DNA from 3 places in the Janthinobacterium sp. GW822-FHT07A03 genome. Region 1 is predicted to be linked to each of the others. Evidence: predicted binding sites of a transcription regulator. Region 1 holds the regulator's gene; each other region holds the start of a gene.
The links. Region 1 encodes NrdR, which represses ribonucleotide reductase genes. Its sites were predicted from a motif close to CACNANATNTNGTG; they were not measured.

Region 1 (2,265 bases):
CAGTTCACGTACGCCGTCTGGCGCACGGCGCGGGCGATGGTGTCGAGCGCATAGCGGCCATTGTCGTCCAGGCGCGCGCTGGCGGACTGGTCGCCATAGCTGCCGCTGGCGGCCAGCAGCACGCTACTCGCGGCCAGCATCAGCAACGCGCCCAGCGACAGGGTCACCAGCAGCTCGACCAGGCTCAGGCCGCGATGCAGGCGCCGGTGGACGTGCACGCTGTTCATGCGCCGCCTCCGCCCAGCTGGAATACCAGCCTGGGCAAGGACTCGCCCGCCCCATTCACGGCGGGCGAGCCATCGGGCAGCCGGGCGCGCCAGCCCAGCTTGATGACGATGGGTGCGCCCTTGCCGCCGCTGCACGCCCAGTGCAAGCCTTGCGCGACGGCATCCCAGGCGGGTGCATCGCGGCAGATATGCAGGCGCGCGCCGGGCAAGGCCGCATGCATTTGCTGTTTCCACTCGGCGATGTCGAATTGCGCCAGTTCGGCCGCGCCGCAGGCGGCAGCGCCGAAGCAGTCGGGCGCGCCGCCGCCAGCGTCGGCATCGTCCGCCGCGTAGGCCACGTTCAGGTAGGGATTGCCCGCATCGGGGCCCTGCATGAGCACGCTGTTGGCGCGCATGCGCTCGGCCATGCCGGCGGCCAGTTGCGCGCCCGCCGACAACAGCGCCGATTCATGGCGCGCGCGCAGGGAGTTCAATTGCAAGATGCTGGCACCGAGCAGGCCCAGCGCCAACAGCAGCAGCGACACCAGCACCTCGACGAGGCTGCTGCCATCCATGGAACCACGCGCGACGCCGTACATGAGCTTCTCCTGCGGACAGAATGCATCAGGACCGGAGCCGCACGGACGCGCGGCCCAGCTACAAGATAGGCGCGTGCAAAAAACGGGGTCTGCGCTAGCGCAAACAGGAGCGCGATAAGGCGAGAAGAACGGCGCAGGGATTGATCAGGCCGCTTGCCAGGCGAATGCTGGCGTGGTGAAAACGGGGCACATGAACGGCCCCGTCATCAAAAGGTGAACGTCAGAGCGAGCGTCAGGGCTTGCCGCGTGCCTGCCCCACTTCGGCAATCGCATCCTGGAACTCGGCCAGGTCTTCGAAATTTTTATAAACAGAGGCAAAGCGGATGTAGGCGATCTTGTCGAGGCGCTTGAGTTCCTGCATGACGAGTTCGCCGATATAGCCGGAATCGACTTCGCGCAAGCCGCTGGTCAGCAGTTTTTCCTGGATGGAAGCGATGGCCGTATCCACGGAGGCGGCCGCGACGGGACGCTTGCGCAAGGCCAGCATCAAACTGCCGCGCAACTTATCCGCAGCGAACTCCGTCCGGCTGCCATTCTTTTTGACGACGGCGGGCATGATAAGTTCAATGCGTTCGTAGGTGGTGAAACGCTTGTCGCATTTGCCGCAGCGGCGCCGCCGCCGTATGGCATCCCCTTCCTCCGATACGCGCGTATCGAGAACCTGGGTGTCGCCGTGCTGGCAAAATGGACATTTCATGGGCTGGCTACAACTTTATAGTAATAATTACGGGAAATCGCCGCCCTTGTACAAAGGGCGCCCGAATCACTCCGGGCGCCCTGGGGCACGACTGGAATGTGTCATACAGAATCTTACTCCGTATGACACATTCTGGACAAATAATTATGCTGCGTACACAGGGTGCGCGTCGGCCAGCACTTTCACGGCCGCTTTCACGCGCTCGATGGTGGCGGCGTCATGCGGATTGTCCAGCACGTCGGCGATCAGGTTGCCCACTTCTTCCGCTTGCGCTTCCTTGAAACCGCGCGTCGTCATCGCCGGGCTGCCCAGGCGGATGCCCGAGGTGACGAAGGGTTTTTGCGGGTCATTCGGGATGCCGTTCTTGTTGCAGGTGATGTGCGCGGAACCGAGGATGGCTTCCGCTTCCTTGCCCGTCAGGTTCTTGGCGCGCAGGTCGACCAGCATGACGTGCGATTCCGTGCCGCCGGACACGATGCGCAGGCCGCGCTTGATCAGGGTCTTCGCCAGCACGTCGGCGTTCTTGATCACTTGCTTCTGGTATTCGACGAATTCAGGGCTCAGCGCTTCCTTGAAGGCAACGGCCTTGCCGGCGATCACGTGCATCAGCGGGCCGCCCTGGATGCCGGGGAAGATGGCCGAGTTGATGGCTTTTTCGTGTTCGGCCTTCATCAGGATGATGCCGCCGCGCGGGCCGCGCAACGATTTGTGCGTGGTCGAGGTGACGAAGTCGGCGAACGGCACCGGATTCGGGTACAGGCCG
Region 2 (2,265 bases), on a different contig from region 1:
CTTCTCGTCGAAATTGAGGCCGGCGAAATTGCGCGCATTGGTGGCGTCGCGAAATCCCAGGTATACGGTGTCGGCGCCATTGTCGACGGCCGCTTTCAAGGCAGGCAGGCTGCCGGCGGGGCAGACCAGTTCCAGCGGTCCGGCCACGCGGGTGGCGGTGGTTGATTCAAGCATCATGGTGTTCTCAGTCCTGTATCGGCTCAGGGTGCAGACTATAGCCCCGCCCATGCCGCCCAGTCCTTGACGCAGGTGAAGGAATGCATGCATGGCTGGCGCGCGTTCAACTTGCTTGACCTGGCTGTAAAATGCCCCCCTTTTCTTCGTCTTCGATTGTCCGCCATGCCCCGCAAACCGCTGCTGATCTTCCTGCTCACCCTGTTCCTCACCGTGCTGCAAGTGCAATGGGCCGCGCCCACGGAAGGCTACGACGCCGAGGCACTGTCCATCCTGTCGCCCGAGGTGCTGGGCGCGTATCCGGGCGTGCTGCTGCTGTTCCTGCAAGCCGTCTTTGCGCGCCGCGCCATGCCGGCGCCGCGCCAGGCCGCCATCAGCACGGGCCTGCTGGCCGCCTACTGGCTGCTGGCCAATTACGTCACGTTCGACGCGCGCGTGGCCAGCTGGAGCACCTTCTCGGCGCTGGAAATCTGGATGCACGTGCTGCCCGCGTCCGTCATCAGCATCGCCGTCTGCGCCGCCGCGTACTTTGGCTTGAGCTGCTTCATCCTGCGCCAGGGGCGTGCGAAAACGTAACCAGGATGCTTTTTTCACCTGCATCAAGGATTCGCCACGCAACTGCACGCACCCTTTGACGCCACTATATTTAGTGATTAATCTCCATAAAAACACCGCATGTTGTGTTTATTGGAGGTTTCATGACGACAAATGCAGTTTCCCCCACGCGCGGCCAGGTCGATGTCGCCGCGTCCATCAATGAATACCTGGAGCGGCGCGACTGGCGGGTCAACGCCAACGCCAACCAGGGTTACTCGCTGGGCGGCCTGATACTCAACGTGTCGGGCAAGGTCATCGCCAACTACTGGCTGGACCAGGTGTATCCGCCGGAAGTGGGCGCCGCGCACCGCGAAGCGGCCCTGCACATCCACGACCTCGACATGCTGGCCGGCTATTGCGCCGGCTGGTCGCTGCGCACCCTGCTGCACGAAGGCTTGAACGGCGTGCCCGGCAAGATCGAATCGGGTCCGCCCAAGCACATGTCGAGCGCCATCGGCCAGATCGTCAATTTTCTCGGCACCCTGCAAAACGAATGGGCCGGCGCGCAGGCGTTCAGCTCCTTCGACACCTACATGGCGCCCTACATCCGCAAGGACAGCCTGCGCTACGAAGAAGTGCGCCAGTACATGCAGGAGCTGATCTTCAACCTCAACGTGCCATCGCGCTGGGGCACGCAGACGCCGTTCACCAACCTGACCTTCGACTGGGTCTGCCCGGACGACCTGCGCGAGCAGATTCCCGTCATCGCCGGCCAGGAGATGGACTTCAGCTATGGCGAGCTTCAGGCGGAAATGGACATGATCAACCGCGCCTACATCGAGATCATGATGGCGGGCGACGCCAAGGGCCGCGTCTTCACCTTCCCCATCCCCACCTATAACATCACCGGGGATTTCGACTGGCATAGCGAAAATGCCGAACGCCTGTTCGAAATGACGGCCCGCTACGGCCTGCCCTACTTCCAGAACTTCATCAATTCGGAGCTCAAGCCGAACATGATCCGCTCCATGTGCTGCCGATTGCAGCTGGACTTGCGCGAACTGCTGAAACGGGGCAATGGCCTGTTCGGTTCCGCCGAGCAAACGGGTTCCCTGGGCGTGGTGACCATCAACTGCGCACGCCTGGGCCACCTGTGGCGCGGCGACGAAGCGGCGTTGATGGCGGACCTCGACCGCCTGCTGGAACTGGGCAAGACCAGCCTGGAAATCAAGCGCCGCACCATCGAGGAACTGATGCAGCAAGGCCTGTTCCCGTACACGAAGCGTTACCTGGGCACCCTGCGCAACCACTTTTCCACCCTGGGCGTGAACGGCATCAACGAGATGATCCGCAATTTCAGCGGCGACGCCTGGGACATCACGAGTCCCGAGGGCCATGCGCTGGCGATCCGCCTGCTCGACCACGTGCGCGCGCGCATGGTGCAATTCCAGGAAGAGACGGGACATATGTACAACCTGGAAGCGACGCCGGCCGAAGGCACGACGTACCGCTTCGCCCGCGAAGACCGCAAGCGCTATCCTGCCATCCTGCAGG
Region 3 (2,265 bases), on a different contig from region 1:
GCGGCGCGCCAGCTGGGGCTGAGCGTGCGCCAGTTGCGTTACCGTATGCAGAAATTGACGATACAGGAAGCCCTACTTGATGAGCGCATGGACGATAGATGAAGATGGCTGGTGCGACGGCGCACTGCGCTATGACTCGCCGCACCACGACGCGCGCCCGGACGGTGCGCAAGTCGACTTGCTGGTGATCCATAACATCAGCTTGCCGGGCGGCCACTTCGGCGGACCGCATGTGTCGGACTTGTTTACGGGCCGGGTAGATTATAATGCCGATCCTTCTTTCGCCGACCTGCGTGGCTTGCAGGTGTCGGCGCACTTTTTTGTGCGGCGCGATGGCGCGCTGTTGCAATATGTTTCTGCTGATCAACGTGCCTGGCATGCGGGCGCATCCATGTTTGAAGGACGCCCGCAATGCAATGGCTATTCCATCGGTATCGAAATGGAAGGCTCGGACTTTGTCCCCTTTCAGCCGCAGCAATACCGCGTGCTGGCGGTGCTGACGGCGGCGCTGGTGGCACGCTACGGGCTGTCCCAGGTACGTGGCCACGAGCATATCGCACCGGGGAGGAAGACGGATCCGGGGCCGTTTTTTGACTGGCATTTTTACCAAGTATGCTGGCTGGAAACCCTGCGCGGGCAGCCTGCGTTAGCGCTTACTTCGCGGGGATTGGGCTTTCCATCCATACCCTGAAAAGTCAACCGAAATCGTATATGAAAATACAAAAAATTACGCCGACGGATGCCGGAAAACTATTGCATCGCCCTTCGATGAGCACTACAATTAGTGCAGAAGTTGGATGTAAAGACTATATGTAGTGCCATCACAGACGTTTTCAGAATTATTGTCAAAGCTACCCGGATTGCTGATAAAGCACTGGAACTGGCGGTTTATCACCCTTGATCGTGTTTCGCGCCAGCCGGGCAGTACGGTGTGGCGCTATGGATTCTGACCCTGTTTTATGCATTATAAATTTACTATTTAGCAACAAATACCTGAAGAAACCCTGACCATCGGGCGTTCTATTCAACAACACACGCGGCAGAAAAACTGCAGGCTGACTTTAGCTGACAACGGGAGCTTCAATGCAATCACCACAAGATATTTCCATCCATCCAACGCCAGTATCGCCAGCGCCAGGCGCGGCCAACAGCGTGGCGAGCACGGGCGCGGCATTGGGCGACTATCGCATCATCCGCCGCAACGGCGCGGTGGTGGCATTTGAGCCTTCGAAGATCGCCATCGCCATGACCAAGGCGTTTTTGGCCGTTAACGGCGGCCAGGGCGCAGCCTCGGCACGCATCCGCGAACTGGTGGAGCAGCTGACCGACGGCGTCGTCGCCGCGCTGGTGCGCCGCCATCCGGGCGGCGGCACCTTCCATATCGAAGACGTGCAAGACCAGGTGGAACTGTCGCTGATGCGTTCGGGCGAGCACGACGTGGCGCGTGCCTACGTGCTGTACCGTGCCAAGCACATGGAAGAGCGCCGTCTGCAGAAGGAAGCGCAAGGCGCATCCGCGCAAGTTTCCGCACCACAATTAAATGTCACCGACAACGGCGTGCGCCGCCTGCTGGACATGCAGGAAGTGCGCGACCTGATCAACGCCGCCTGCGCCGGCCTGGAAAAGCACGTCGATGCCGATGCCATCCTGGCTGAAACGGTGAAGAACCTGTACGACGGCGTGCCCGTCGAAGAGCTGCACAAGTCGGCCATCCTGGCGGCGCGCGCGCTGATGGAAAAAGACCCGGCCTACAGCCAGGTCACGGCCCGCATCCTGCTGCACACGGTGCGCAAGGAAGTGTTCGGCAAGGAAGTGCCGCAAGCGGCTGCCGCCGCCGAATACCTGACGTATTTCCCGCAATACATCGCCAAGGGCATCGCCGCCGAGCTGCTGAACCCGGTACTCGCCAGCTTCGACCTGGAGCGCCTGGCGAAAGCCATCGTCGCCGACCGCGACTTGCAATTCGGCTACATCGGCCTGCAAACCCTGTACGACCGCTACTTCCTGCACATCCAGGACGTGCGCATCGAAATGCCGCAAGCGTTCTACATGCGCGTGGCCATGGGCCTGGCGCTGAACGAAGCGGACCGCGAAGCGCGCGCCATCGAGTTCTACAGCCTGCTGTCCTCGTTCGACTTCATGAGCTCGACCCCGACCCTGTTCAATTCGGGCACCCTGCGCTCGCAGCTGTCGTCGTGCTACCTGAGCACCGTCTCCGATGACCTGGAAGGCATCTACGACGCCATCAAGGACAACGCGCTGCTG

Region 2: the regulator NrdR is predicted to act here: its motif matches at 813-826, upstream of AC1RJW_RS22210 (ribonucleoside triphosphate reductase).
Region 3: the regulator NrdR is predicted to act here: its motif matches at 805-818, upstream of AC1RJW_RS10000 (ribonucleoside-diphosphate reductase subunit alpha).

The regions. Positions count from the first base shown of each region.
Region 1 covers NZ_JBXAKW010000007.1:346,760-349,024, forward strand. Annotated here, with positions in the region: gene AC1RJW_RS21350 (PilW family protein) at 1-227, opposite strand, end outside; gene pilV (type IV pilus modification protein PilV) at 224-805, opposite strand; gene nrdR (transcriptional regulator NrdR) at 1,038-1,502, opposite strand; gene glyA (serine hydroxymethyltransferase) at 1,647-2,265, opposite strand, start outside.
Region 2 covers NZ_JBXAKW010000008.1:103,340-105,604, reverse strand. Annotated here, with positions in the region: gene ubiU (ubiquinone anaerobic biosynthesis protein UbiU) at 1-177, opposite strand, end outside; gene AC1RJW_RS22215 (hypothetical protein) at 340-750, shown strand; gene AC1RJW_RS22210 (ribonucleoside triphosphate reductase) at 873-2,265, shown strand, end outside.
Region 3 covers NZ_JBXAKW010000003.1:88,888-91,152, reverse strand. Annotated here, with positions in the region: gene AC1RJW_RS10010 (sigma 54-interacting transcriptional regulator) at 1-102, shown strand, start outside; gene ampD (1,6-anhydro-N-acetylmuramyl-L-alanine amidase AmpD) at 80-691, shown strand; gene AC1RJW_RS10000 (ribonucleoside-diphosphate reductase subunit alpha) at 1,084-2,265, shown strand, end outside.